DNA from 3 places in the Paenibacillus sp. FSL L8-0333 genome. Region 3 is predicted to be linked to each of the others. Evidence: predicted binding sites of a transcription regulator. Region 3 holds the regulator's gene; each other region holds the start of a gene.

Region 1 (6,364 bases), 1.3 Mb from region 3:
GGAAAAAGGAGAGAACTGCAGGAGAGAACTCGATAAAAAGTTCTCTCCTAAGTCGTTTTAAAAACCAAGGTTTTTCGGAAAAAACCCTTATAAATCAAGGATGCCGAGGACGGGGGTCGAACCCGTACGGTACTCACGTACCGCAGGATTTTAAGTCCTGTGCGTCTGCCTGTTCCGCCACCCCGGCATATTATGTGTTGAAGCTTCATACGTTGTTCACATATAACGCGACAAGAAATATAATATCATGAATATCGATAACGCGCAATCCTTTTTCGAAAAAAATTATTTACAATAAAAATAACCCGTTCAGCCTAAACCGACACGGGTTATTATAGACGGGGATTATCTACGCTCGTCACTTCTGCTTCTCATTCCGGCAAGACCCAAAAGTCCAAGCAGACCGAGCCAGCCCCAGTTAGATCCTTTGTTAGTCGCAGCATTCGTTGTTGTACTAGTTGCACGGTATTTGCCGGTCTGTGTAGTGTTGGTTGCCGGGTTAACAGTGCTGTTGGTTCTGTAGTTATTGCGGGTGTCATTGTAGTTATTGGTGTTGTAGTTGTTAGGTCTGTAATTATCATCGATGCGGATCTTATCTTTCATAATGCTCTCATGCTGATTCATTGTTCCCGTGGTGCCATTCATTAGATTGCCTTCCGTATTCATCATCCGAGTGTGTTCCGCAGTGCCATCCATTCCGGTATTCGCGGCTGGGATACCGCCCAATGCTGCTGATCCAACGGCATTTGATGCATAGCTAGCTCCCATTAGACTCATTGACAGTACAGTACCGCATGCAAGGCTTGTTATCAGCTTGTTCACAGTGTTATGCCTCCCTTTAAGGTTAGTTATCACTGATAATTTCCCCTTGGACGGCACTGTCTATGCATGATGATTTTACTCTTTTACTACATTAACTGTCTTGGTCACAGCATCATAAGTAACCTTTGCTCCAAGTGCCTCAGCCAGCGCACGTATGGGCACATAGGTTATTCCGGTATCGAGAACGCCATCGGTAAGCTTACGGCCGTTTAGGTTAATGGTCACTGTAACGTCTTTGTTCACCTGATCATCCCCTCCGGTAATCTTTTTTAAAGCCTCTTTGGCTTGGTCCGTCGTTGGACGTTTACCTGCCCGAAGTTGATCTATAGTTAAACCGAAAGTCATTTGCAGATGTGAATAATCTTTAAAAGAGGTCCAGTCCCCGCCCCATTCTAATCCAAGCCGCTTAGCCTCCTGTACAACCTCTTGCCAATCCGCAGTCTTATCTTTATCACCATCACGATTGATATCCCAAGAAAGGCTAGTGCCATTCGGCAGCAAAAGCGCAAAATCAAACGCAAGACCATAATTATGATAGCTGGTACCGCCTTTAGCGTTGGTAACTATCGGCCCCGGTTTGCTTCTACCCTGCGCATACAAAGCATTTTGCTCAGCGATGGTCCGTAGACCCTGAGTAATAACGATAGGGACTCCTCTCGCATGGCTTTGCTGAATCAAAACATTCGCACCTGCCGCCAAGACAGGATGAAGCCCGACCAGACGCGCCGCGGATTTTTCCCTCAATTGCTCCAAAGTCAGCATAGAATCACCCCTTTGGTATATTCAATGATGCCGCTGTCCTATTTGCCTGTACCCCTGTCCCCCTTAGGATGATTTCCACAAAAAAGGACAAAATATTTAACGAAAGGTGGGAGACATATGGATATTCATAGCGATAGCTATAAAGTTGCAGCCCTTAGTGAACAGGAAGAAGCACTGGAAATTATTCGGAATGCTGAAGCTTCCATTGCACATCTGACCGGTAACCCTACCGTTACCTTAATCGCTTATGAGAAAAGCGAAGGCAACGGTTCTCAGCATTAAACGATGTAGACCTCGACAATATCATCCACATCGATCCACTTCCATTCCTCCGCCCACTGCAGCTTAAACTCACGCGAGTGGGTGTGAATGGAAGTCACAAAGCCACTTAACATCGTATTTTCAAAAGGTTCAAACAGAACAACTGTCACTCGTACATGACTCCGCAACGACAAAGCCAGTGTACATTCGATCTCCTCCAGCTTTTGCTCATCCAGAATAGGCTTGATGCGGCGCAGCGTCTCCCGTTCATCTCTTATAATTCTTGTCTTATGCTCCGGCAGCATCATGCGGCTGCTTTCCCACAGCCCGTTTTTTTCCAGCTTTTTGCCCATGGTAACCCCTCCCTTATAATATATCTATTCTTCTGAACACGAACGTATGTTTGTATTATATCCGCATCTTCGCATATTAATCAATAATCAGGAAAAAGATACCTTTTTGAAGGAGCGCTTTTTATCCAAAAGATGTATATCAATGTATATCCATGTAAGCGCAGCAAAAAGACGCTGACAGATAAACTGTGCAGCGCCTGATTTGATTTATTCTTGAACAACATCTCCAGATACTGAGGTAGCTTCACCTTCGGAATCTATAAGTCCAGTTGCTTCTCTTGCCTCATTAAGCTTGGAGATACCGAACAACATCGCTATATCAGCTTTTTGATTCAATTCATTAAATTGCTCAGCCGTAACATTTGCGGAATCTGCGCCCTGAGAAGCCTCTTTTTTTAAAGAATAAGCACTTTCAAAGGAAATTTTAGACTCTTCAAGCAACTTACGAATGTCTTCAGGCAAGCTGGAGGAAATTTTTACTTTCTCGGCTTGATTCGATAAATCAGTTGCGGTAATCTGGAATTGCTTAATTTTCTTCTCCAACTGCTTGTCCGTGAGTTCTCCTGCTGAATAACCCGCAATGGCTTCATTGAACTCCGCTAAAGAAGATTTTCCCGACTCTTCAAGTTTAGACATTTCATTGTAGAAGTTTTGCACAGTCTCCTGCACTTCTTCTTCCGTGGCAGGTGCCGATGAAGTTGAATTATTGCTGCAGGCGCTAAGGATGACAGTCATCATCAGCATTCCTATTAGTAAAGCTTTTTTCATTATTTATCCCTCCACTTAACAGGATAATGTCGGTTTGTGTAAAGCGCAAATGAAATATATGTAAAATGACTGTTATGTTATAATTATTTTAATTGTGATCAGAAAAGGAGGGTATTTATGCCTTATTGCACCACCTGCGGAGCGGAATACAAGCAGGGCGCTAAATTTTGTGGAGAATGTGGAACCAGCCTTAACGGTACCGCTCCAGTGACCGCCCATCGACCAGCAGAAGATAATCATGTCAATCAAGAAGTTGTGCTCTGGAAAGGCAAACCTGCCGGCATCTCAGATCGACTTAAAGGAATTATAGCTCTTAACACAACTTCATATACCATTACAAGTCAGCGCATTATGTTAAAGACCGGACTTATCGGTAAAAATGTTGAAGAAATCGAATTGCTGCGCGTACGCGATTTATCCGTGAAACAGTCAATAATGGACCGGATGCTTGGCATCGGGTCATTAACTGTATTTTCTGATGATGCCTCAGCGCCTCAGCTTCTTTTTCGAAAAATCCATGATGCCCAAACCGTCAAAGATGTTCTGCGCAAAGCCGTTCGTGACGAGAAGATCGCCAACAACATTAGCTACCGCGAACAAATTTAAGACGCTCATACGTAAAAAGGCCCCGGAAAACCGGGGCTTTTTGCTTGCGCTTGTACACTTGAAGTACTCTTTTTTAAGGAAGATAAAATGCCCCCGCTGGGATAACCCCCTTGATCTGGCTAGGACTCTCCCACTGCAAAACAACCCGGGCGTCGCCCGCATTCTCATAATACTCCACCTTTATTTCATACGGCTTACCTGCTATCAGACTTATGCTTCCTTTTCGTTCCTGGCCGCTCTGATTCACCCAACTATCAATGACTAGCCCGCCATCAATCCATACCCGTATCCCATCATCAGAGTAGGAATAAATGGTATAAATCTCGCTAAAAGCAGCCGTCAGCTTCCCACTCCACCGCACAGAAAACGCATCTACACGAATGGCAGGATCAGGCGAACCTTGTCTCCATGAAAAGTTAATATTGGCATCCGTACGCAAAAGTGCAGGTGTGCCGCTAAGCGTCATGTTATTGTAGTATTGCCCACAGAGTCCACTCTCCAGCACACTATCCCCGATAGCAGCGAAAGCGGCGGCCTCAGCAGCATACTCCTCTCGTGTGAATACCATTTTGTCGTTCATAAAAGCTTTTATCACAGCATCGGTATTCTTCTCATAGAGGAGTTTCCCCCAGGTCAGCTGATAAGACCATTTGGGCTGCGTTTTGGACAACAGTTCAGCAGACGGAAGCTCTCCATTCTCACCAATCGCAATCAGCTTGCCACGACCCAGATCCCATAAATTATCATAATGGCTAATCTTGAAATCCGCGTCATAAATGTCGAGCGCCAGCACATCTACCTTATCACTGCCCGGATAGTATTCTGCCGGCTCATCACACCACTGATTTTTTGCATTTGGACTCCAAACCCACAATAAATTATGCAGCTTATGATAATTGGTAAAACGATCGAACATAAGGTTCCACAATGCAGCGTAATTGCTCTTTTGCCCCCACCAAAACCATCCACCATTCATTTCATGATACGGCCGCCAAAGTACAGGAATCCCTGCGTCATTAAGCTTTTTCAGCGACAGGGCTATCTTATCCAGATCAGCTAACAGCGCATTATACTGGGTGGTACCTGAGGTTATATATTTATCAAAATCAGCATTGCTTAGGCTCGTATTTACATTCCCCCAAGTTGGCGCTGTCCCCGGTAATGCAGCGTGATAACACATCGTTACGATCCCGCCGGCCCTAGACCAGCGTATCGCACTGTTGACGACCCAATTCCGCTGATTGTCAATTAGAGCCTGGGACTGATTATTGATTGCGCCCAGCTCGTAGCCATGAAGCGCAGCATATTGCCCACTGGTATTTTTAAGCTTCTCCATGAGCTCGTCTGCACTTTCCAAATAATCATGTTGGCCGCTTATCACACCCTTTCCCTGCAAGTAATAGAGGGTATTCAGCAATAGCTGAGCCGAGGACGACAGTCCCGAATCCGCCGGAGCCATTTGTAATCTGCGAAAAGCCATCTGCCACTGCACATCGCCCACGAACCTTGATGCTGAATCAACCATCTGACGAATAATCCGCTGCTCCATCTATTCTCACCATCCTTTTAAATCTTTTTAAGTTATAGTATGGGGACAATAGTGACATGAACTCAGCGAATGGACATGAAGTTGTAAAATAAGTTGGGACGATATAAGGAACTGCTGAATAATTTCACGGCTCAACAAAAAAAGGAGCTCAGCGGCTCCTCATTACTTTTTTTCTTATCTCGTGTACCTTAAAGGCAATAGCTCAGTGATTTCATATTTAGCTAATCGGTCATCCTCCGATACAATTATCTTGCTGTCTATTCCGTAATCCGCAATTAACTCTCGGCACATGCCGCAGGGAGAGACTACTTTAATCTCTTTTTCCTCGCTGTCTGGATCAGAATGCCTTACCGCAACAATCGTATCAAATTCCTTATAACCTTCGGATATCGCTTTGCCAATCACCATCGCTTCTGCACAGACTGTAATCCTCCCCATGCTGGCTTCCACATGTACCGCTGTAAAAATCTCTCCTGTTTTAGTACGAAGCGCTGCACCCACATGATGACGCCCCCATTCATAACGTCTGGTAATTATATCTTCGGCAGCCGTAATAAGCGTCTGATCCTCAATGGTAATTATGTACTCCATATCCAGTTACGTCCTCCTTTATTTTACCTAATTATATTAAATCGCACTGAATTATGATATAAGATATACTATTTTAAGTGCCAAAAAAGGAGGAGCAGAATTGAAAGTGAAAAAATGGATCTCCAGTCTCATCATTGTTGCATTACTTGCTTTGGCTAGTTACTGGTTTGAACAAAACGGAGAGCCTACAGACCCCTCGTCTCCATCCAATTCGAGTGTTGTTCAGCTAACCTTCCCATCAGACCGCTATCCTGAGACCGCCAAGCATATTCAGGATGCCATTGCGAAAGGTGAATCCGCCACATGTACGATTAACCGAGAGCAGGCTGAAGAGAACCGCAAAGAGTCCTTAAAAGGGATCCCTACTAAAAAGGGATATGACCGGGATGAATGGCCAATGGCTATGTGTGAGGAAGGCGGCGTTGGTGCCGACATTGAATACATAACGCCAAGCGATAACCGCGGGGCAGGAAGCTGGGTTGGCAATCAGCTGGAGGATTATGCAGACGGAACCCGGGTGGAATTTATGTTTAAATAACGATCTGTCTGACCATCCCCAGGCAACAGAATAGCCCCACCTGGCATTCGCCAGACGGGGCTACACTTCACATCAGCTAACTTAGAATAAGCAAGCTTTAGTGATGATAACCAG
Region 2 (11,848 bases), 270 kb from region 3:
TTAATGTCAAGAGAATCAGTGATTCTAGTAAAACTCCTCATCTTCACCTTCATAATTGTCTTCCGCAAGTAAAGTATTGATCACTTGGCGAACCATATCGCCCGAGAATCCACGGCGCATAAGGAAGGCTCCAGTCTTTCTTCGCTTATCTGAAGCGTCTCCACGGATGAGATTCCATTTCTTGCGCCCTGTTTCGAGTGCACTCTCCAGCTCTTGTTCAGGAGTAATATTCTCCAAAGCTTCCGATATAAGGGTTTTGTCAATCCCCTTCTCACGTAGCTCTTGTCGAATCCACATCTTCCCTTTCCGCTGGTTCGCTATTCGTTGCTCCGCCCATTGCTTAGCATATAAAGGGTCATCAAGAAATCTTTCCTGCTGTAGCCGCTGCACCACTTCCGCAATAATAGTCTCTCCTATTTCCTTCTGGCGTAAACGGCGAGTCATTTCCATAGCGGTGCGTGGTTTACGTTCAAGATAACGGAGGCCTTCCACATAAGCTCGTTGACGCTCATCAGCTACAACAATTTCTTCCAAATCAGCCTTCATAAAAGAATTACCAGTAATCATTCGATATTTAATCATGACGTCCTCGTGCACAGTCATGTTATATGCTCCGAAATGTATGATATAACGGTGGTCAGATTTCTTTTGACGTTCTACTTTAGTGATCTCTAAGAGTTCTCCTTCAGGAAAATCAGATAACACCTGCTCATCTTGTTCTTCTGCTTCAAAATCCAGTTGTATTACCATAGTTGTTTGTCACCTCATAGCAATAGATCAGTTATCGTCTTACTTTCAATACTTGTTAAGAAAAGACACCCTGCAACAATCAATCACAGGGCGTCCTATTGTTTAATATACTATTCGATTTCGAGGAGCAATTTTTCTTCTTCCTCTTGCTCTGCAACAATCTCATCATTATTCGGCGCAGCAACAATAGTGGATAAATTACTTGCTTCACGGATCTTATTCTCAATAATAAGGGCAATATCCTGATGTTCCTTCAAAAACTGCTTAGCATTCTCACGACCTTGGCCGAGACGCTCGCCTTCGTAGGAATACCATGCACCACTCTTATTCACGATATCCATTTCAGTACCGATATCTACAAGACTTCCCTCTTTGGAAATCCCTTCACCATACATGATATCAACATCAGCCTGTTTAAATGGAGGGGCTACTTTATTCTTCACAATCTTGATCTTAGTACGGTTACCAACCACATCGTTCCCCATCTTGATGCTCTCTACGCGACGTACATCTAAACGTACAGAGGAGTAGAATTTCAATGCACGACCACCCGGAGTTGTCTCAGGGTTACCGAACATAACACCGATCTTCTCACGAAGCTGGTTGATAAAGATAGCAATCGTATTCGATTTGCTAATGGCACCAGAAAGCTTACGAAGTGCTTGAGACATCAAGCGAGCTTGCAGTCCGACGTGGGAATCACCCATATCGCCTTCAATTTCAGCCTTAGGTACCAAAGCAGCAACGGAGTCAACGACAATAATGTCAACGGCTCCACTACGAACAAGTGCTTCGGCGATTTCCAGCGCTTGTTCACCCGTATCTGGCTGAGAAAGCAGCAATTCATCGATATTTACGCCCAAGTTACGTGCATATTTCGGATCAAGCGCATGCTCGGCATCGATAAAAGCAGCTTGTCCGCCTTGTCTTTGCACTTCTGCAATAGCATGAAGAGCAACTGTTGTTTTACCTGAAGATTCCGGTCCGTATACTTCAATAATACGTCCCTTTGGAAGTCCGCCTATACCTAATGCAATATCAAGTGCCAAAGATCCGCTAGGTACAACTTCCACTTGCATATGCGTGGATTCTCCCAGTTTCATTACCGAACCTTTACCAAATTGTTTTTCTATTTGACGAAGCGCCATATCAAGCGCTGCACGACGATCTGACAATCAGACCACTTCCTTCACTGTTTATAGTAATATAATAACGTGTTTTTAAGGTCTTGCCAAGCTTTTTTTCGAACATACATTCGTTTTTTTTGTCTTGGGCGTTATTTATCCCTTTTATTGTAAGCCTCCCTCCGGAGATAGAAGTTAATTAAATTCTCCACTTCACCGGACATCAACGACTTATGATCATGAGAAAGCATCGTGATCAAAATCTCTGCAAATATACAAAAAACCGCAGCAAAGAAATCTCAGTGCCACGGTTCTTCCGTATGTGTTTATTATAACTGGGCTAATCTCCCATTACAAGTCTGAACCCTCAAGAGGTGTCTCCACCTTGCGTTCCTCAAGTCTCCGCCAGAGACGATACAGCAAAGCCTTAACTGTTCGTAAGCGGATATTTTCCCGCGTACCTTTAAGATTAAGCTCATAAACCTCTGTCTTACGTCCCCGTTCAGCCAAGCCGATAAATACAAGTCCAACAGGCTTTCGTTCAGAATAACCCGGTCCAGCTACACCTGTAACAGATAAGCCGAAATCGCTGTCTGCAATCATTCTCACTTGGTCAGCCAACACCTCGGCAACTTCTCGGCTTACGGCTCCAGGGGCATTGGGTCCCTCCAAATAAGCACTTGGCACATTCAGCAGCTTTTTCTTTAAGTCATTTGAATAGCAGACGATTCCGCCGGCAAACATCGAAGCACTGCCTGGAATATTTGTTATACTCTCCATCAGCAAACCTCCGGTGCAGCTCTCTGCCGCACTTAAGGTCAGGCCGGCATCCGCCATCCAATCCACTATCAATTGCTCTAGCGGCACATCAATGTTCGCATACAAATGTTCCGGCAAAATCTCCTTGATTTGTTGTTCCAGTATCTCCAGCTTTTTTGTAGCTTCATGCTCAGAAGGGGCCTTTGTCGAAATACGAACAGTTACCTCTCCCTCTTTGGCATACGGAGCAATCGTTGGATCAGTCTGACTGCGAATCAGCTCAATGAGCTTGTCCTCCAGCAGTGATTCTCCGATGCCGGCAAATTTGAGCATTTTTGAATAAAGCGGTGTTTCGTTCGTCAAGGCGTGCTGCTGTAGCCACGGTACTGCTTTATCTACGAACATCGGTTTCATCTCACGAGGTGGACCTGGAAGCACAATATAATATTTCTTCTCATGCTCAAAAGCAATCCCAACCGCAAGACCGATTTCATTCGGCAACGGTGTAGTTCCTTCAATTATAAGTGCCTGTTTGCGGTTATTTTCGGTCATAACGATCTTACGATCATCAAAGAAACGTTGTACATGATCCATCGCCAAACGATCAATGTGGAGCGTTCTACCTAGCGATGCAGCCAGTGCGTCTTTAGTCAGATCATCCTCAGTGGGGCCAATTCCGCCTGTAAAGATAATAACGTCGGCCCGACTCTGAGCGATCTCGATGGCTTGCTGCAGGCGGCTGCTGTTATCACCGACAACAGTTTGAAAGTATACATCGATCCCGATGGCAGCTAGCTCTATAGACAAAAACTGGGCATTACTATTCACGATTTGACCGAGCAAAAGCTCTGTCCCTACTGCAATAATCTCCGCTTTCATACCTGGCTTTCGCCTCCTAGTTATAATGTAGGTACACTGCTTTTAGATTTCAAAAAAGGTAATAGGTGCTTCACCTATTACCTTTCCTTGTATGTCCAGCTTACATTCTTACGCATTATGCAGCTGTAGCAGATCCTTATTCTTCACAAAATAATCAATTCCAGAATAAATAGTGATCAGCGCTGCGGCCCAAATAGCAATATCGTCTACAGGAATACTGACAAATTGAAATGGGAAATTATTCAACAACAGCAGTGAGATCGCAACAATTTGTACAACCGTCTTTATCTTGCCCCATTTGCTGGCGGCAACCACTTTTCCCTCTAGCAATGCAATCTGGCGAAGTCCGGTGACTGCAAACTCACGACTGATGATTACAATAGCAATCCATGAATCGCATCTGCCCAGCTCCACAAGTGAAATCAGAACTGCAGATACCAGCAGTTTGTCCGCAAGTGGATCAAGGAGTTTACCGAGATTGGTGACCATATTATATTTCCTAGCAATGTAGCCGTCTATTCCATCCGTGCTGGCCGCAAGCAAAAAGATTACAGCTGCTACCAAATGATTAACAGATAGCTGAAACGAGCCCCAATGTATCGGTTCTGGATAAAAACTGAAATCCACCAGTAAAAAAAACATCATAATCGGGATCAGGCAAATACGAGCTAGCGTGATGCGGTTGGGCAAATTCACTGAAGTTTTCCTCCCCTAAATCGTTCATACAAATTGCCTAAATCAGGCTAATCCATTTCTACTTAAGCAAGTATATTATAGCAATAAATAGGTGTCAAAAAAACAGAAAGCACCCCGCGTTGTTAGTGCTAATAAGCACTGCGGGGCACAAAATTCTATTTCATGTTCATGAATTGTAGATCCAGCGGCAAATCAGCTTTACGCAAAATCTGAATAATCTGCTGCAAATCATCGCGGCTCTTGCCGGTTACACGAATTTGATCCCCTTGGATCTGGCTCTTCACCTTTAATTTTGAATCACGGATCAGAATATTAATCTTTTTCGCATTCTCCTGATCAATGCCTTGCTTAAGCCCTAAACGTTGACGTACAGATCCCAGGGAAGCCGGTTCTACTTTACCAAAGTCCAGATTCTTTAGGGTGATGCCTCTTTTCACCATCTTTGATTGTAAAATATCAATAACAGCGTTTAGCTTATATTCGTCTTCAGAGGCGATTATAAGTGCGTCTTTCTCCATCTTCAGACTGCTTTTGCTGTTCTTAAAATCAAAGCGGTTGTCGATCTCTTTCTCTGTTTGGTGAATAGCATTCGTTAACTCCTGCATATCCATTTTGGATACAATATCAAATGAACATTCTGAACTCATTAAACTCCACGTCCTTTATACAATTAGTCTGCTACTATTATAAGAGAATGGTACTATTAAGTCTAATTTTGGATAAATCATTATGTAGCTCACCCGACATAGAAAACAGCCCCACTAAGTGGAGCTTTTCCTTCGAGTGAGTTTGATTCAAAGGGTAGAAACACGTCTCCACCGGAAGTACGCCGTTGGAGACGTTCATTTCTACAGCTTCTATCTGCTTCGGACCGGATTACGAAACATATCCAGAATTCCTAGCACAATATGTGCAATACCGAATCCGAGAATTCCGTATCCCCAAGCACCTGGTGTCAAATAGTATCCGATGAGACTGACAACAACCCCAAGGCCAGCTACAATCCAGCTAACTGTCATAAGATGTACACCTCACTTTGGCTAAAACTGAAAACAGTCTTATGTTCTCCCTAAAGCCAAAGTCTATACATCCTATTTGTTATTCGCCTGTCCCTTCACTTTGGGTACCTTCACTTCCAGAACCGTCGTCAAGATTAAGCAGGAGACGTGAAGAAGTCTTCTCATCCGTGATTACTTGACCATTTACGGTAATCTCAGTTGCTGGGGAATACCCAGACTTAATATACATGCCCTCACTACCAAGAACGAAGCTCATAGTTTCTCCTGCAGCTGTATTTCCGAAGGAGAGTTTTTCACCTTTAGAGTTCTCGCCTTTGTAAACTTCAAGCCAGCTTACTCCGGATGCAACAATCTCAACCTTAACTTCGCTTCCGGCAGGAGCTGTGACCTTAAATTTCGTTGTTTTGCCTGACTTCCCATCTGGTGTAACCGTGATAGATTGAGGAGTCGGCGTTGGCGTCGGTGTTGGCGTAGGCTCCGTAGTTGGCTCTGTAGTTGCTTCAGCACCTGCCGAGGAAGTAGGCGCTACAACACCGCCTCCTGATGCGGGTGGAGAAGTTTGTGCTGTATTAGGATCCTGCACATTATTGGTGATATTTGTTTGATCAACTTGATCAGGGTCTGCTTTGTTTAAACTAGAAGCATAAATGTAAATCACTACAATAATCAATATAGGGAATGTCCACATTAGCACCGTTGGCAGCCATTTTGCATTCCGTTCGGTTTCGGGTCTACGGCTGCGCTTTTGAATCACCGTCTCCATGGTCGTGTCTGCGGGTGGTGCAGGTACGTTCCCATGCTCCTCGAGCAGTTCGTCAGGACTCATGCCTACTGCTTCTGCATACGTTTTGATAAACGCCCTCACATAAAAACTTCCTGGAAGCACCTTGTAGTCTCCAGACTCGATGGCTTCCAAATACTTTTTGCGAATTTTTGTTACTTCCTGGACATCGTCAAGACTCATCCCTTTTTGCAGACGTGCCTCTTTCAATTGCCGGCCCAGTTCCGACATACCATCACCTCCTGTAAGTTCTATGAATGTAAACTTCCTTAACCAGCTTTATAAATAAACATGCTCGGAAGTGTATTCTTCATTGTTTGTGTTCTATAAATCATCACTGTAGCTCGTCGTAAACGACTCGTACAAGATTTCTTCAGTTGGATTATTCCGCAGCTCAATAATAATATCAAAGTCATCATAACTGTACTCAGATTCGCGTACGAAAATATCTGGATGCTCTATAACCTTTGTGCTTGGCATGCTCATAACATTTTGTAATAAATTATAATGTTTCTCATTAGAGCGGATCGTACTAACTATACCATCAATAATAAATACATTATGTGGGTTCATCTCATCTTCAGCCAATTGACTCCGCACCGTCTGCCGCAACAGTGTGGACGAGACAAATGTCCAGCGTTTCATAGCACAGACACTGCCAGCTATAATGGATTCCGTCTTTCCTACACGGGGCATACCACGCAGTCCTACAACCTGATTCCCATCTTTTTTAAACAGCTCACCGAGAAAATCAACCAATAGACCTAACTCATCGCGGGTGAAACGAAACGTCTTCCGATCATCTGAATCCCGTTCAATATATCGCCCATGGCGCACAGCCAGCTTGTCCACGAGCCTAGGAGACCGCAGAGCTGAAACTGTAATATTATCAACTTTTTTGAGCATTTCGCCCATCAGCATAATTTTCTCATCATCATTGGTCTCCAGCAACATTCCGCGAGTTTTTCCTTCAACTCCATTAATCGTCAGAATGTTAACTTCCAGCATCCCTAACATTGAAGCGATATCACCAAGCAGACCGGGTCTGTTCTTGTGAATCTTGTATTCCATATACCACTGTTTATATTCCACTTGTACACCTCATAGATTCCTTTTCCCTACCCTTTGCCAATACAGCAAAAAAAGCTGCCCCGGCAAAGCGGTCTTTTACACGGGTCATGTTAATGATATATAAAATAAAAATGAAAGGCAAGGTCAGTCCTGTAATAATTGCAGAAAAGCTCCCACAGGGGGAGCTTTTCCGCAAGCTTAGGCGTTGTCTTTCGCCAACTTGACCATGAGTTTAGCAATCGTTTGCTTTTCTTCATCGTTGCCGACATCCCATAGCTCTTTGATCGCACGGTTTTGAGTGTTTGCTGGATCCACTTTTTCATCAAGGAATTCCCCGATTTCAAAAGCCAGCTTTGAGATTGTGTCTTGACTCATCCCAAGTTTCTCTGCCTGTACAACCCGTTTACCTAAGAATTTCTTCCAGGTGTCAAAATTTTTGATTACGCTATCGTCTTGTGTCATCTTAAATCCTCCTTCATGTTTACGGTCGAACACCTGCATACAGGCTGTAAGCCGCCTTACGAGAGATTAAAAAACAACACTTATAATATGTCTCAGACGATAGCTTCTTATGCTGGAGCTTTTCTCCAAGTTAAGCATTACGTAATCCAGCCACCGTTAGGGCTAATGATCTGCCCAGTAATATACCCGGATTCTGGCAGTGCCAAAAAGTAAATCAATGAGGAGATTTCGTTCGGAGTAGCCAAACGTCCCGCCGGAATCTCATCCTCCAGCATCCGGACCTCATCCTCCTGTAGGTTAGACAACATATTCGTATTAACCGCTCCTGGAGCTACCGCGTTCACAGTTACGCCAGAAGGTGCTAATTCTTTGGCTAACGCCTTAGTAAAAGCATTTACTCCGCCTTTACTAGCTGAATAAGCGACCTCACAAGAGGCTCCCGATATTCCCCACACGGAAGAAACGTTGATGATTCGACCATAACGCTGGGATACCATGTACGGCATAAAAATCTGGCTGCACATAAAGGTACCTTTCAAGTTAATGGCCATAATATCGTCCCATTCCTCTTCGCTCACATCAGCGAGCATCCCGTAATGAGATTTACCGGCATTGTTAACAAGGATATCCGGCTGCATTCCATTGCTTTCAAGCTTCTCCGCCATTCGTACAATCTGACTGCGATCCTTCATATCCGCATTTACAGTCATTACCTTTGCTCCAAGGGCCATACAACGCCGAGCGACATCATTAGCAGCTTCATGTGAGTGCTTGTAGTGTATAACAATATTCATGCCCACAGAGGCAAACCGTTCTGCAATGGCGCCACCGATTCCCCCGCTGCCCCCTGTCACCAGAACTGTCATTTCTCCTAATGGTTTGTTGCTCTCTCCCAAAAGCGCCATTTAAGGACTCACCACTAGTGAAACAGCGAGCTGCTCCCAATTTACATGGGCATGTAAACGCTCATTCACTTCAGCTAAAGTAATCGATTCGTAAATAGGCAGAACTTCAAACAGGTCACCACCGCGGAATTGGTAACGTGTAAATTCATGTGCGATACTTTCAGGGGAGTTCAGCATGCGCAAATATCCGCCTATTTTCTTTTTCCGTGCCCGCTCGAAATCCTTCTCAGCAAAGCCAGACTTTAAGATCTGATCCACTTCTTCTTTTATTCGTTTTAGAAGCAAATCAGGGTCCTTGGTATCTCCACCCATAGCTGAAAAAGTATATTGTTCTGAACTATTAAATTCATGGCCAAAGCTGTCTGAGATCAGTTCTTCATCATAGAGCTTTTGGTACAACGCTGTGCTGCTGCCAACCAGCAAATCAAGCATAAGCTTAGTGGCCAAATCACGCTTAAGCGCAGCTTCACCTGTAAGACCATCAACTTTTTCCTTAAATCCAAACATAATCTTAGGCATCGAAACAGCCAGTTTGCTTTCTAAGCGCTTCGTAGCGACTTGTTCCGGCTCCTCTTCAAAAATACGCTTAATCTCACCTTGTTTACCATAAGATTTCCCCTGCTGATTGCTGCGAATCAAGGAGAATACCTTCTCCGGATCCACACCACCCACTACGAACAACAGCATATTGCTGGGATGATAAAAAGAATTGTAACAAGTGTACAGTGTTTCTTTCGTAATCGTACTAATCGACTCTATAGTTCCGGCAATATCAATCCGAACCGGATGTTTCGAATACATCGCCTCAATAAGGCCAAAGTACACACGCCAGTCTGGATTATCTGCATACATATTGATTTCTTGACCAATGATCCCTTTTTCCTTTTCTACATTCTCATCCGTAAAATAAGGTCGTTGCACAAAATCAACGAGTGTACTAAGGTTGGTCTCTATGTTTTCTGTTGCCGAGAAAAGATAAACCGTCTGATCGAAACTTGTAAAAGCGTTAGCTGAAGCTCCATTTGAGGCAAAAGTGGCAAAAATATCGCCTTCTGGCTCTTCAAACATTTTGTGCTCCAAAAAGTGAGCTATACCATCAGGAACAGTGGTCTCTTCTCCACCTGCGACATGAAAATGGTTATCTACAGAACCGTATTTAGTTGCAAATGTGGCGTAAGTTTTTTTGAATGTTGGTTTTGGCAATACATAAACCTGAAGCCCATTATCCATCACCTCATGATAAAGGGTCTCTTGAAGTCTGTCGTATTGAATCTGTTCCATCTCTATTCCTCCTTCCCTGTCAAGAAATAAATCGTATCCAGCTGAAAGGTCTCCGCTGCGGCTTTTACTTCCCCTGCACCGATTTGTTCCACCTCTTCTAGCAGCTGATCCGCTGTCCGTTCTTTTCCTGACAACTGGCGGTTGAAGTCGTAAGAGATCATCTCAAAAGCAGAATCCGGAATCTCGGAAAGCTGATTGCGGATCATGGCTTTGGTCTGGCTTAACTCCAGATCACTGATGTTGCCAGCTTTCATCTCTTCCAGTTGTTTCTCTATAATTTCAACAGCTTTGTTGTAATTTTGCGTTTCGATGCCTGATTGTATCGTTCCAATCCCCTTGTGACCGTCATAGCGTGAAGAAGCATAATATGCAAGACTGGCCTTCTCCCGTACATTGACGAAGAGTTTGGAGTGTGGATACCCTCCTAATATTCCGTTGTACATAAGTGCGGACGCATATGTATCGTCCTTATACGTAATTGATGTGCGCAGACCCATGTTCAACTTGCCCTGACTGACATCCAGCTTCTCCTCTACCGTCCTTACCTCGCTAACGGATACTGGGACAAACTTGGAGCTATATAAGCCCACCTCCGACTGAATGCGTCCGAAGTGATGCTGCACAAGCTTTTCAACTTCCTCAGTAGTCGTATCTCCCACTACATAGAGATCCAAAATAGCTCCATCCAGCCATGAATTATAGGATTCGTACAAACTTTTTGGGGTAATCCGGTCCAAATCCGCTCTTTGACCCAGTGGATGAAGACGATAGGGCTCGTTACGGCACATTTCTTCGATACAGCGCTCCGCTGCATAACGAATCTTATCATTTACGATAGATTCCAGCTTCTTGCGCACTGTTTCACGCTCTGTTGCAACATAGGAAGGACGGAAGCTTCCATCCTCCACCAATGGACGGGTCAGGACTTCTCCTAGAAAAGCAAAGGATTGTTCAAGCAAGCTCTCCTGACTCTGCACGAAGGAGTCATTAATGGTGTCCATGCGAAACTGAACAATCTGATAATCGCCTCTTTTATAAATATCAAAACCAAATCCAGCGCCATACAGCTCCTCCAAACGCTCGCGGAATTGAGTAGTCTCTGGGTAAGAAGCGGTACCTCTGCGGAGCACAAATGGAGCAAGTGCTGTAGGGGTGACCGTATCCTCATTAAGTGGGACGCCGGCATAAAGTGAGATGGCGTAGGTCTTGAACGCCTTGGTAGGCATCACGTGAATACGCATACCTGCAACGTTGCCATGCTGAAATACATTATTAGTCAAGTCCAAAACTCCTTTACCGCGTGGATAGTTGTTCATTAACATGTTTATGAATTAATAACCATTCTAAACCATTCCAAAGTAAGGAAGCAACCGGATGCCTCTTCCCGGTTGCTCTCTGGATTTACTTCTTTACTTATCTACATACAGAAAATATGCTGGCCGATAGTCTTGACCTGTGGACGAGTCCAAATCCATTTGGAGGTCGCCGTTTTAGGGTTGAAATAATACAAACATCCACCCGAAGGGTCCCAGCCATTCAGCGCTTGCTGCACTGCTTTTCGAGCCTGCTCATTTGGCTCCAAATAAATCTGCCCGTCAGCTACAGCTGTAAAAGCTCCCGGCTGAAAAATAACGCCAGACGGTGTATTAGGAAAGCTCGGAGATTTTACCCTGTTCAAGATTACTGCAGCAACAGCAACTTGACCTTCGAAAGGTTCGCCTCTCGACTCACCATAGACGGCATTAGCCATGATTTTGAGATCATTTTCTGATAATCCCATCGTATTCCCTGAAGACAGAGACGCTGAATCCGAATTATTGGTTGTATTTGTTTTGTTACCGGTGTTGTTGTTTGCTGTATTATTTCCGGTTGCTGAAGCAGACTCTGTCGGCTTCCAGTTCTTAGTTGCGTTATACAATTTCAGCTTAGTCTTAGCGCCTACGATGCCATCAGACTTCATTCCAAACTTCCATTGAAACCACGTTACTGAATTTTTCGTTTTCGGACCAAACTGACTGTCTATTTTCCCTTCATAAAAGCCCAGATGTTTTAAACGTCCTTGCAACTCATAAACATCCTGACCAGAAGAACCGAGTTTAATCGGAGTCGTGCTGAAGGCAG
Region 3 (11,848 bases):
ACGTCTCATAAGATTCATACAAGCTACTTGCTTCCTTACGAACTGCAACTTCTAGTTCTTGTGGATCAATCGTATCCCCGGCGGCTTCACAAGCAGAACGAAATGCTTCTTCGACGCTCCGATCATCCCACAGCAATGTATCATCAAGGTCAAATAGTACAGCAGAAATTGGCATTACAGGTCTCCCTCTCCCTTTAACTGGTCTAGTTCTATTCGTGAACTACTTCAATGTTGTGAGCTTTAGCAAATGCTTCTAATCGTGTACTCATCGCATTAGTATCATAGCGATTCATAAGTCTTGTGAAAATCCATTTCGTACGTTTCCCTTTGTGCTTAATGACTACAGCTCCACGCGAAAGGGTGATTTTCTCAATATCTGCAGCTGGAAGCCCGCGTTCGCGATTGAATTTAATAGTAGACAGTCTTGCTTTTTCCACCTTCAAGTACGGACGACGGAAGAACAATAGCGCTGCCAGCAAATAGTACAGTACTACTCCCAACCAATTAGCCAGCATGCCATTTCCTTTGGCCTGATCAATAGAACCAACTACCCAAAACATAGTGCCAAGTATCACTAACACTACCGGAAATGCAATGTTGCGACCTTTAAAGACTTCGGCATTCTGGGTAGGAGATTTAGAGGCATAAATCGTATCCTTGCCTTGTTTCTTTCTTTGCTTGTTGATTTGCTGTGTGTTGCGTTGAACCATTCTTTCCCAAGAACGGGCCATGTGCGTTCCCCCTAGTCATCCTGAAATATCTATGAAAAGGAACAGCGAGCTAATGTTTAAGCCCCTTGTTACCTTGTTCATGCTCATCGTTATCTACTACTTCAATAGTATTTAATTGTGCTCGGAAGTTATTGCGGATATTCCCCAGGTAAATTTCACGAAGCTTGGCGCGTTCCGCCACTTCCTCTTGATTAAGGCCTACGCTCTTCTGTTTGCGTGCCAATTCGTTAATTCGCGCGACCAACTCATCAATATTCAATACTTTCCCTCCCCCTATAAATTAATTCTAACTCTGCCATGAGAAAAAGAGCTTGTCAAGGTCTACTCCCTGCAAGCTCTAATGGTCATTCTATTATGTTCTCAGAAAATTAATAAATAGGTAAAGTAAGTATGTCTCCAGCGTTAATTTGACTACTCTTAATCCCACTTGAACGTTTAATTCCTTCTATATAAACAACTGTCTTCATATCAGCCGGTTTATTCTTAAGGGCAATACTCCATAGTGTATCTCCACGTTCAACCACAATCCGCTTCTCTTCCTTCATTATAGTCGTCGATCCTGCAAATACATTTCCCACTACTGTTAGGCCAGAAAATACTAGCACGATAATCAATATTAACTTAATAAAGAAGTCCTGACGGAACAACGAAATCATCCCTCCTAGCAAACGTTCCGTTATCTCTTTCACCTTAGCGGAATTACGGGCAACGTCATTATGTCCTAAAGATTCAACCACTGGGGCCTTATCGTAGATGCTGCGGTATGTACTGTATTTTAGCATAATTATCATCCTCCAAACACTTGTTCTTACTTTCGAATTCATAATAACACGAACATGTGTTTTGTTCAATACTATTTCAGAACAATTGTTCTCTTTTTTTTGAGAGACTCAAGTGGTACATTTTATTATCATTTGTCTACCATTTTTTAACTCTAGCAGATTAATATTTATAATAGTTAGAACTTATGTTTGTGCGAACGGTAGTTCTATGTTATAATTTTCCCAAACATTACTATATGGGGTTGATTCCAATGTCAAAGATTTCAAGTCGCCAGCTGGCGATCCTGGAATTTATACGAAGCGAAGTCCGCAGCAAGGGTTATCCACCTTCCGTCCGGGAAATTGGAGAAGCTGTTGGCCTTGCTTCCAGCTCCACAGTTCACGGTCATTTGGACCGGCTTGAGAAGAAGGGACTTATTCGTCGAGATCCAACGAAGCCACGTGCAATAGAATTACTAGGCCAAGAGGATTCAGAGAATGTTCACCAATTCGCCCAGACCATCTCACGGATTCCTGTCGTAGGTAAAGTTACCGCCGGGGTACCTATCACTGCTACAGAGAATATCGAGGACTACTTCCCACTTCCTACTCACTATGTAGGTGACAACAAAGTATTTATGCTGTCAGTTATGGGTGATAGTATGGTGGATGCTGGCATTATGAATGGTGATTATGTAATTGTTCGCCAACAACAAACAGCGGACAACGGAGATATCGTTGTAGCCATGACTGAAGAAGATGAAGCAACCGTTAAGACCTTTTACAAGGAACGTGATCATATACGGCTTCAGCCGGAGAATCCAGCTTATGAGCCTCTTCGCCTTAATCGCGTAACTATTCTCGGAAGAGTCATCGGATTGTTTCGAGATATCCACTAAGTATGCACTCCTACCATAAAAGGCTGTTCCGCAAATGCGGAACAGCCTTTTTTCTGTGTATTTTGCTTTCTCAACCACTAACGAACATTTGTTCTCGTTCGCTAAAATGGGCATTTTCTATGAATAACCGTTTAGGCGTTCTGCTCATATCCTAATTAGAAAGGAGTGTTGTGCATAATGCCAAATTACCGAATTATTGTAGATCTGACCCAACGAATGTTATATCTTCTGGACAATGATATTGTGATTAGAGGTTTCCCTGTCGGCATTGGTAAGATGTTAACCCAATCCCCAGTGGGAGAATTCACGATTATTAACAAACAACCCAATCCAGGCGGTCCCTTTGGTGCCTTTTGGATGGGACTGTCTAAACCACACTACGGGATTCATGGAACGAATGATCCTTCCTCCATTGGGAAAGAGGTATCCCACGGCTGTATCCGGATGTACAACGAGGATGTGTTAACACTCGCAGCTATCGTCCCTATAGGAACACGAGTAACGATAAGGAATTGAATTCGCTGAGGACGTCACAGCCCCCAAATCACCATATACAGAATGGGGGTCATTACATAAGTAAGTATTTTTTCATTAGCATACTAGGAGTTTGGTGATTATATGTCGAATATTGTTAACAGGATTGCAAATTGAAAAGGATGTGTTTAGTTTTGAATAACTCAAAAATTAGAACCCTCGTCGATTTTAAAGTCGATGCACTGGGTAAGCTGTCCGGTTTACTTTTAAATGATGAACAAGCTAGTGGAAAAAAAGTGAATTTGCTCACCTCTTTTGGCAGCATTCAGGGAATCGTCTCTCCAGCCGTCTCCAACAAAGAGGATGTATTTGATTTAAAATCTTTGATGGATGATGTAATAGTAGACGAATACATATCTTATTTGGGAGCAGAACACCCTGATAAAAATTTCAGCTATAACTTTGTTGTCCTCAATGACGTTACTGTAAGACCTTATGCTAGTTATGGGACTCCGATCGAATACAAACAGCTGATTGTTTATACCGATCATATCACTGCCTTCAATTTTCTATAGGTTACATACTTACCTTAAAAAGCACCCTTGCAGCAACCCCCAATTTTGCGCCATTTGCAGAATCGGCAGGTTTCTCCGGGTGCTTTTTTTGGGCTAATTCCGAAGCCGATCCTATAATTCCACGAATTTCCCTTTTAAAAGATACTAGTGGGGATCATTCAGGCATATCTTTCAATAAGCAACAATTTGAGTCTAATGAGATAACTGGGAGGTGATTATATGCTGATTATCTTAGTGTACTTATTTGCTATTTTAGGAGTTGTTTTAATTCTAAGTGCCGCCATTATAAAATTGAAAACGCTATCCACTTCATCTGATATTTCTATGCTAGTTAATGCGGCTGCATCCTTTAACATCATTTTCACCAAAACATTCATTCCCCCCAATCAATCTCACTTGATCGCACTTAACGAACCTAATAAAAAATTAGCAATAGGCACCAGAAATCCGAAGAACAACAAAAAAGCAGTAGCAAAGCTATACTCTTTCGATAATGTAATGGGATCCGAGATTGTGGTTAACGCACTTACCCTTTCAAAAGTCTCCAAAAGACAACAAAACAGCAAAACAACTGCAACTAGTGCAGATATTAACGTCCTTAAGGAAGCTGATGAAGAAGCTAATGTGATAGAAGAACTCACGCTTAAAATATATATGAACAGCAAAGAAACGCCTGTGTATTGTATTTCCTTCTTGCCGGGTTTATTGCCTATTCAACAATCCGACAACCAGTACAAGGAAGCTTACTCCCAAGTACAACAATTGCATGCACTCTTCAGGTCAATCGTATCTGAATAATTAAGTTGTTATCGCCATACCTCTCATTTGATTTCGAAATAGAAAGAACCTAAAATTGCACACTAAACCCATCAAACTGGTGAATACCCGTACCATGTGCCACTACTTTTTGCTCACGTAACTCACGAACTGCCTTTTTGACCTCTTGTAAAATAGATGGATCTAAACCCAGCGTATTATGAGAGCCATATACTTGGGTAACCCCTGGAATTTCTGTAATCTTCTCTAAGGATGCCACTAAATCAACCGGACTAGTCGAAGGGTAAAAAGCATAGATTGGAGTAACGTCATACAATAAATCACCTGTAAACAGATATCCGTTGGCATGATCAAATAGGCTGATATGACCTGGCGAATGACCTGGTGTGTGGTAAATTTCTATTTCGCGCCCACCTATGTCGAGCACATCCCCCTCTTGTAAAAGAGCCGTTGGTTTCCCTTGAAAAGGTATGTAGGTGTTAGGATCAAAGGTTTCAGGAACAGGAAGGGTGATGTCTCGACTCATATCCTTTCGAATCTGGGCAAGGGACAAGCCTTTTATTCCGTTAATCAGCCAATCCTCATCCTCTTTATGAACATAGATTGTCTCGAATTGTCCGTGACTGCCAATATGATCTGCATGCACATGTGTAGTTATGACAGCGATAGGTAAATCCGTTAACTGATCCGTTATTCTTTTTATATTATCAATACCTAATCCCGTATCAATTAACGCGGCTTGTTTTTGCCCCAAGAGTAAAAAAGAATGCACCTTTTCCCAATGTCCATATTCACTGATTGCATAGGTGGTCGGATCAATTTCCGTTACTGTAAACCAACGATCTTTAATCAATTACGCTCCCCCATTCCATTTTTCCCTTACATGCTCTTCACCCTTATAATAATCCGCCTGTTCATCCGCTTGATAGATTTCTTGATAAGGCAAAATGTTGATTTTTCCAGAGTCTGGATATTCGCAAACATCTATTCCCTGATTCGTTCGGAGATCCAGATACCTGCATGGTGCATCCGTATGATTATAAAGCTGGTGCGCCCCTTCCGGTCCCATTTCAAAAAATATTACATCCCCTTCCGTAACCTCCGTAAAACCCTCGGGTGTTCTTAACATCGCTTTTCCCGCTAAAATCACAAATATCTCTTCAGCATTTCTATGAAAATGATAAGGATAAGAATATTTATCAGGATCTAAAGATCTGATATCAAAAACTAAATGCTTGGAGCCCACCATTTCAGCTAATCTTTCACTCGTATGCCAAGCAAACTCTGGGATCGGGGACTGTTTTTGAGTAAATGAGACCGTATTTTCATTAAAAATCTTCACCATCTGCAACATTCCTCCTCCTTATATTTTGCGTTCAATTACAACAAATAAAGAATCCCAGCTATAGCTAATGAAATAAGACCACCTAAAGCAGACCCATTCGCTACTTTGTTTTTAGCTTTACGGTCTTGCTTAGATTCCGAATAAAAGTTACCTCTTTGTTGTGTACCTGTCGTGAAGGCTCCAACACATATACCTGAAATTATAAAAAAGCCCAAGCCTATGTAAATAAAAATTTGCATGAACTTACTCCTTTGCAGGTAAGAATTAGTTATCTATATATAAGATATTTTAACATTAAATCCCTTTACTACACGCCATGACTTTCGGACCCATATGACGCTATTTGCTTATTTTCAGGCTTTGGAGCATGGTTTCGGACTCCAGTGACGTTATTCCTAAGAATGAGGCTCATATTGAGTGTTTTTAATGCCAATAGCGACTATGGGGTCCTTTAGTATCCAAAATGTGGGATAAAGCTTCATATAAGGTCTGCTGGGTCCTATACCGGGCTCATACGCGAAATTTGCAACCTCAGCAAATGGAAATTGGCGTTCAAATGAAGTAAGGTACCAAAAAGAAGAAGAAGTGTGCCAACAACCATTTTTTGATTATGGTTATGGCACACTTCTTCTACTCCATACACCCCCTTCGGTTCTGTTTACACTTAATTCATTTCAAGTTCAAGTGTTGCCAGTGAAACCATCACCCAAGGTGCAAACTTATTCGACGAATCACCCTTAGGATTGTGTATCCGAAAAAGAAAAGCTTCCCCCGCCTGATTTTTCCAGACCATATAATCTTCTATCCCCTTATCACTGGTAGCCTGCAGATATAATTCTGCAAAACCTAGAGGATGTTCAATTAGTTCCCCGCTATGGTCGTTTGCTTTACCAATTGCAGAAAGCTCGGTTTGTCCCTGTTGCTTCAAAGCTGTGAGATCGTAACCGGCAGGCAAGTGTTCAATTTCGGCATAATAGGTTGGATCCTCAGTTAATGATAAACGACCAGACTGTGAGTCTAGTGTGAAACCCTGAAAAACATACAGGGAATATCCATCACCTTGCCCAAGTGTACCTTCTTGCCCTGAGACCCCTCCCTCCTGTTCACCAAATGCTTTGGTCTTTGGTCGATCGGATGCTAGAGGATCAGTGGCCTCCGGACTGGCGGACTCCTGCGCCTCCATAGAAGGAGTAGCAGAAGGTTCGGGAGTGGTTGTAGCTTCGACAACTGGCGTAGGCGCTGCACTTGACGCTGTAGGCTCTGCCTCGTTTGTTGTTTTATTGTTACTACATGCACCGAGAATTGAGGCAAACAGAAGAATACTAGTAGCTGTAGTTAATAATATTTTTTTCATTACGCACCTCCTTATTACTATAATAGTTATTACCCACATGACTAACGTATCCTCTTATTCTTCAAATCTTTTCTTCATTTTTATTGCTACGGATTGAAAAATTTCATTCAATCGACTCACTCTTATTGACAGCTATGGAGTTGTGCTCGAAATTCAAATTGTTCCCGGACGATTCGGGCACCTGCTATCTTAATAGGCAGACGACACATCAATTAAGTAAAAGACAAATTCCACGAAACACTTTACTTATAACATTTTCAGAAAAAAATAAAATAGCGACTCACAGCAAACGCGGGGTGGTTCTGTAAATCGCCATCCTTAATGATCTGTAACTCAGATTTGTGTCAACACTCTTTGATAAATCCTTTAAAAGTCAAAGCAATGCGAGAATATAAGCAATGTCTGTCATGACTATGTACACTCGTCTGAAGAGTTATTTTTTTGATTTATAACTTCTTACTAATAAACTTATACCTTTAAAAATCAAAACCACTAATATCCCGAAAATTATCAAAGTTAATATTAAGTTTGACCAAACTATATCCAAATTCACTCCTCCGTCTCTGCATTTAATTCTTCTATATCCCATGATATCCCATTATTTATGATAAATGAACAGCTTCTTACACGTTAAAATTGTTAATCAACAATATGCCAATTTTGATATTCACCTGTAAAACATCCTCGAATAACCTTAACCTCAGCTATTTGTGGGCATTTCGCGGGCATTTTTCGTAGACATATCATTGATGGTTACAAAACCACTATTTTGCCCAAACAAAAAAACCCTCAACACCAAAGGTGTCAAGGGTTTAAAGGTTCTAGTACAAAGTCATGTATTGGTTTCTTTCCCACTCGTGAACCTGAGTACGATAGATATCCCATTCGATTTCTTTCAGCTCGTAGAAGTGAGCCAGCGCATGTTCGCCGAGAGCTTCGGTAATTACATGGCTGCGGATCATTTCGCTTAGCGCTTCTTTCAAATCGGATGGCAAGCTCGGGATGCCTTCTTCAATACGCTCTTCCTCAGACATCACATAGATGTTACGGTCAATTGGGGCTGGAAGATCAAGCTTACGCTTAATTCCGTCTAGCCCTGCTTTCAACATAACAGCAAGTGCGAGGTATGGGTTAGCTGCCGGGTCCGGATTACGAACTTCAACACGTGTGCTAAGCCCTCTCGAAGCCGGGATACGAATCATCGGGCTACGGTTACTTGCAGACCAAGCTACGTAACAAGGTGCTTCATAACCAGGAACAAGACGTTTGTAAGAGTTCACTGTTGGGTTAGTAATCGCTGCAAAAGCACGAGCGTGCTTCAAAATACCAGCCATATAGTAACGTGCAGTTTTGCTCAGACCTAGCTTGTCACTTTCATCGTAGAACATGTTTTCTTTGCCATTAAACAAGGATTGGTGAGCGTGCATACCCGATCCGTTAATACCAAACAAAGGTTTAGGCATAAAAGTTGCATGCAAGCCGTGTTGACGGGCAACCGTCTTCACAACGAGCTTAAAGGTTTGAATTTGGTCAGCAGAAGTGATCGCGTCAGCATATTTGAAATCAATTTCATGCTGGCCGGAAGCCACTTCATGGTGGGATGCTTCGATTTCAAAGCCCATTTCTTCAAGGGTCAATACGATTTCACGACGGCAGTTTTCTCCTAAGTCCGTAGGAGCTAAGTCGAAATAACCACCTTGGTCGTTCAATTCTGTAGTTGGGTTACCTCTTTCGTCTGTTTTGAACAAGAAGAATTCAGGTTCAGGTCCAACATTCATCGCTGTAAAGCCCATTTCTTCGGCTTCCTTCAGACAACGCTTCAGGATACCACGTGGGTCTCCAGCAAATGGAGTACCATCAGGCATATACACGTCACAAATCAGACGTGCAACCCGGCTATCAGTCACCCAAGGGAAGATTACCCAAGTATCAAGGTCTGGGAAGAGATACATATCGGATTCTTCAATCCGTACATAACCTTCAATGGAGGAACCATCAAACATCATTTTGTTGTCGAGTGCTTTTTCCAATTGGCTAACCGGAATCTCTACATTCTTGATAGTACCTAACAGATCTGTAAATTGCAGACGAATGAAACGAACATTCTCTTCCTTGGCAATGCGTAAAATATCCTCTTTAGAAAAGCTCACGTGATCCTCTCCCTTTCAAAACTCTGTATATTATTATTTATTAAAAAACCGGGATAACTCACCTTGAATAAGCGATACCTGTCCCGGTCTTTTACCGGAAACTAGTTCTTGCTTCAGCAAACGGTGAAGCTGCGAATCTGATAGCTCTCTACGTCTAACCTCTGTGTCAGGGGTAATCACAGTAGCTTCTTCGGATTCCTTAGAGACTGGGTTCATTACTTGCTTGATGCCAGCAATGTTAACACCCTTTTCAATCAAGGCCTTAATTTCTAATAGGCGCTCAACATCATTAAAAGAGAACAAACGTTGATTCCCAGATGTACGTGCAGGTACGATTAGACTGTGCTGTTCATAATAACGAATTTGTCTTGCAGATAAATCAGTTAACTTCATTACAATTCCAATAGGAAATAATGCCATATTTCTGCGGATTTCATCACCCATGACTCATCCAACCTTCCAATGATCTTTTTCTGATCTCATTGTACATTTCCTAATACAGCGTGTCAATGGTGTGTAAGATTTTCTGACAGTAATTTTCGATCACGCATACTTTGGAGTGCCATCAAAACGCCATATTTGACATGGGAGTAGGTTAATCCCCCTTGCATATAGCCGATATAAGGCGCACGGATAGGCGCATCTGCCGATAACTCTAAGCTACCACCTTGTATAAACGTACCTGCCGCCATGATGACAGGATGTTCATATCCCGGCATATCCCATGGTTCTGGAACTACATGGCTGTCTACCGCCGCAGCACGTTGAATTCCCTGCACGAAGGCAATTAAGTGATCCGGTCCATCAAAGGAAACCGCCTGAATCAAATCTGTACGAGGTTCATTCCACGCTGGTTTCGTCTCAAACCCGCAGCGCTGAAATACAGCTGCCGCAAAAATACTGCCTTTAAGGGCTTGTCCAACTGTATGCGGAGCCATGAACAGTCCTTGGTATAACCCGCGGGTAGTTCCTAACATTGCACCTACTTCGCCGCCGATACCAGGAGCTGTAAGACGGTACGCTGTAAGCTCTACTAGATCTCTGCGCCCACAGATGTATCCACCCGTCTCAGCAATTCCACCACCAGGATTTTTAATTAATGAACCCGCTACTAGATCCACTCCAACCTGTGGAGGCTCAAGCTCTTCAGTAAACTCACCATAGCAATTATCAACGAACACAATAACATCCGGTTTCAATGACTTCACTCTCGCTGTCATGTCACCTATTTCGGCTACTGTGAAGGAAGCACGCCAATCATAACCACGCGATCTTTGAATTCCAATTACTTTAGTCTTCTCATTGATAGAGAGAGTTACCTCTTCCCAATCAATCTTACCCTCTGCGGTAAGGGCAACCTCCCGATATGTAATTCCGAAGTCTGCGAGTGAGCCTGTCCCATCTCCTGCTTGGCCAATCACCTTGTGTAAGGTATCGTACGGACGACCTGTGATGTATAAAAGCTCGTCTCCTGGTCGCAGCACACCAAAGAGGGCTGTTGAAATGGTATGTGTTCCTGAAGCAAAATGCGGACGCACCAAAGCTGATTCCGCACCAAAAACGTCAGCATAGACAAGATCCAGCACTTCGCGTCCACGGTCGTTGTAAGCATACCCCGTTGAACCCGCAAAATGATAATCACTGACCTGATGACGTTGAAACGCTTCTATAACCTTCCATTGATTCTTATCGACAATTCGATCAAGAGCTTTGACTGCACCTTCGATTTCAACTTCTGCGGACTCTGCCGCTCCTAAAATATCTTCTGCAAAAACTGCCATTAGTTCTTATTCGCTCCTTACATTTACTTGCCATCATAATGACAGAAAGCGACAGTTGCCTGACGCTTTTTGTCATTAGCTATTATTTTATACCTATACAACAAGCATTTCCACTTTAGGGGAACAGAGAAGATTACGGCTGGTCCACAAAATCAGCAAGCATGTAACCCCATTTATCATAATCCTCTTTATTAAGACGGACGTTATAGATAACATCGTTCTCATCATAGGTGGTTTCCAGCACCTCACCTACTCTGTAAAGCAAGGAAGAAATATCGCCTCGGTCTCCAGGAATGCGAAAGTTCAGCGTATCTCCGGCCAACTCATCAGAGATAATTTCAATAATCCGGGTTAAATCCTCAGGGTTAAACGCACTGATCTTCAAAAACCCTGTGCCTGTTGGCAGCATTTCCAGTTGCTCAGGCTCACATAGATCGATTTTATTAAAAAGCACTATTTGCGGTTTGCTGGCTGCCCCTAAGTCCTGCAAAATAGTTTGCACAATCTCCATCTGCTCCTCACGCATTGGAGATGAGGCATCCACTACATGCAACACCAGATTGGCCTCATTGACTTCCTCCAGCGTTGCGCGGAAAGATGCCACAAGATCATGCGGAAGATTCTGAATGAAGCCTACAGTATCCGTAAGCACTACCTCTTTGCCACCCGTTAGCTGAAGCACACGTGAAGTAGGGTCAAGCGTAGCAAACAATTGATTTTCAATATAAACATCCGCATCCGTAAGCTGCTTAAGCAGCGTCGATTTACCAGCATTTGTGTAGCCGACTAGAGCAACCTGCACTGCCCCTGCCTTACGACGGCGTTCACGGTGCAATTCACGGGTTTTAACTACCTCATCCAACTGGCGTTTCAACTCCGTAATCCGATTGCGAATATGCCGGCGATCGGTCTCAAGCTTACTTTCACCTGGACCTCTGGTTCCTATCCCCCCGCCTAATCTGGATAAGTTTTTGCCTTGACCGGATAACCGCGGCAAAAGA

The links. The regulator LexA, encoded in region 3, represses DNA repair genes until DNA is damaged. The targets are predictions, from matches to a motif close to CGAACATATGTTCG.
Positions count from the first base shown of each region.
Region 1: a site for LexA is predicted at 2,238-2,251, ahead of NYE72_RS22990 (YolD-like family protein). Genes of this name have one in related genera too.
Region 2: a site for LexA is predicted at 1,995-2,008, ahead of recA (recombinase RecA). Genes of this name have one in related genera too.

Region 1 covers NZ_CP150186.1:5,138,829-5,145,192, forward strand. Annotated here, with positions in the region: tRNA gene NYE72_RS22970 (tRNA-Leu) at 102-187, opposite strand; gene NYE72_RS22975 (WGxxGxxG-CTERM domain-containing protein) at 346-822, opposite strand; gene NYE72_RS22980 (M15 family metallopeptidase) at 898-1,584, opposite strand; gene NYE72_RS22985 (hypothetical protein) at 1,702-1,866, shown strand; gene NYE72_RS22990 (YolD-like family protein) at 1,863-2,198, opposite strand; gene NYE72_RS22995 (hypothetical protein) at 2,406-2,966, opposite strand; gene NYE72_RS23000 (PH domain-containing protein) at 3,084-3,572, shown strand; gene NYE72_RS23005 (glycosyl hydrolase) at 3,646-5,121, opposite strand; gene NYE72_RS23010 (cytidine deaminase) at 5,296-5,712, opposite strand; gene NYE72_RS23015 (NucA/NucB deoxyribonuclease domain-containing protein) at 5,819-6,250, shown strand; gene NYE72_RS23020 (hypothetical protein) at 6,332-6,364, opposite strand, start outside.
Region 2 covers NZ_CP150186.1:4,111,757-4,123,604, forward strand. Annotated here, with positions in the region: gene NYE72_RS18290 (RecX family transcriptional regulator) at 25-750, opposite strand; gene recA (recombinase RecA) at 861-1,925, opposite strand; gene NYE72_RS18300 (competence/damage-inducible protein A) at 2,226-3,512, opposite strand; gene pgsA (CDP-diacylglycerol--glycerol-3-phosphate 3-phosphatidyltransferase) at 3,621-4,208, opposite strand; gene NYE72_RS18310 (YajQ family cyclic di-GMP-binding protein) at 4,364-4,855, opposite strand; gene NYE72_RS18315 (hypothetical protein) at 5,066-5,227, opposite strand; gene NYE72_RS18320 (RodZ domain-containing protein) at 5,307-6,239, opposite strand; gene NYE72_RS18325 (DUF3388 domain-containing protein) at 6,333-7,100, opposite strand; gene NYE72_RS18330 (DUF3243 domain-containing protein) at 7,278-7,541, opposite strand; gene fabG (3-oxoacyl-ACP reductase FabG) at 7,679-8,446, opposite strand; gene NYE72_RS18340 (pitrilysin family protein) at 8,447-9,727, opposite strand; gene NYE72_RS18345 (pitrilysin family protein) at 9,730-10,968, opposite strand; gene sleB (spore cortex-lytic enzyme) at 11,145-11,848, opposite strand, start outside.
Region 3 covers NZ_CP150186.1:3,842,440-3,854,287, forward strand. Annotated here, with positions in the region: gene NYE72_RS17150 (HAD family hydrolase) at 1-175, opposite strand, end outside; gene NYE72_RS17155 (hypothetical protein) at 210-731, opposite strand; gene NYE72_RS17160 (DUF896 domain-containing protein) at 781-990, opposite strand; gene NYE72_RS17165 (LysM peptidoglycan-binding domain-containing protein) at 1,100-1,513, opposite strand; gene lexA (transcriptional repressor LexA) at 1,765-2,391, shown strand; gene NYE72_RS17175 (L,D-transpeptidase) at 2,569-2,907, shown strand; gene NYE72_RS17180 (hypothetical protein) at 3,060-3,440, shown strand; gene NYE72_RS17185 (hypothetical protein) at 3,660-4,238, shown strand; gene NYE72_RS17190 (MBL fold metallo-hydrolase) at 4,288-5,070, opposite strand; gene NYE72_RS17195 (cupin domain-containing protein) at 5,071-5,562, opposite strand; gene NYE72_RS17200 (DUF5316 domain-containing protein) at 5,598-5,801, opposite strand; gene NYE72_RS17205 (hypothetical protein) at 6,227-6,916, opposite strand; gene glnA (type I glutamate--ammonia ligase) at 7,738-9,066, opposite strand; gene NYE72_RS17215 (MerR family transcriptional regulator) at 9,100-9,510, opposite strand; gene NYE72_RS17220 (methionine gamma-lyase family protein) at 9,573-10,847, opposite strand; gene hflX (GTPase HflX) at 10,981-11,848, opposite strand, start outside.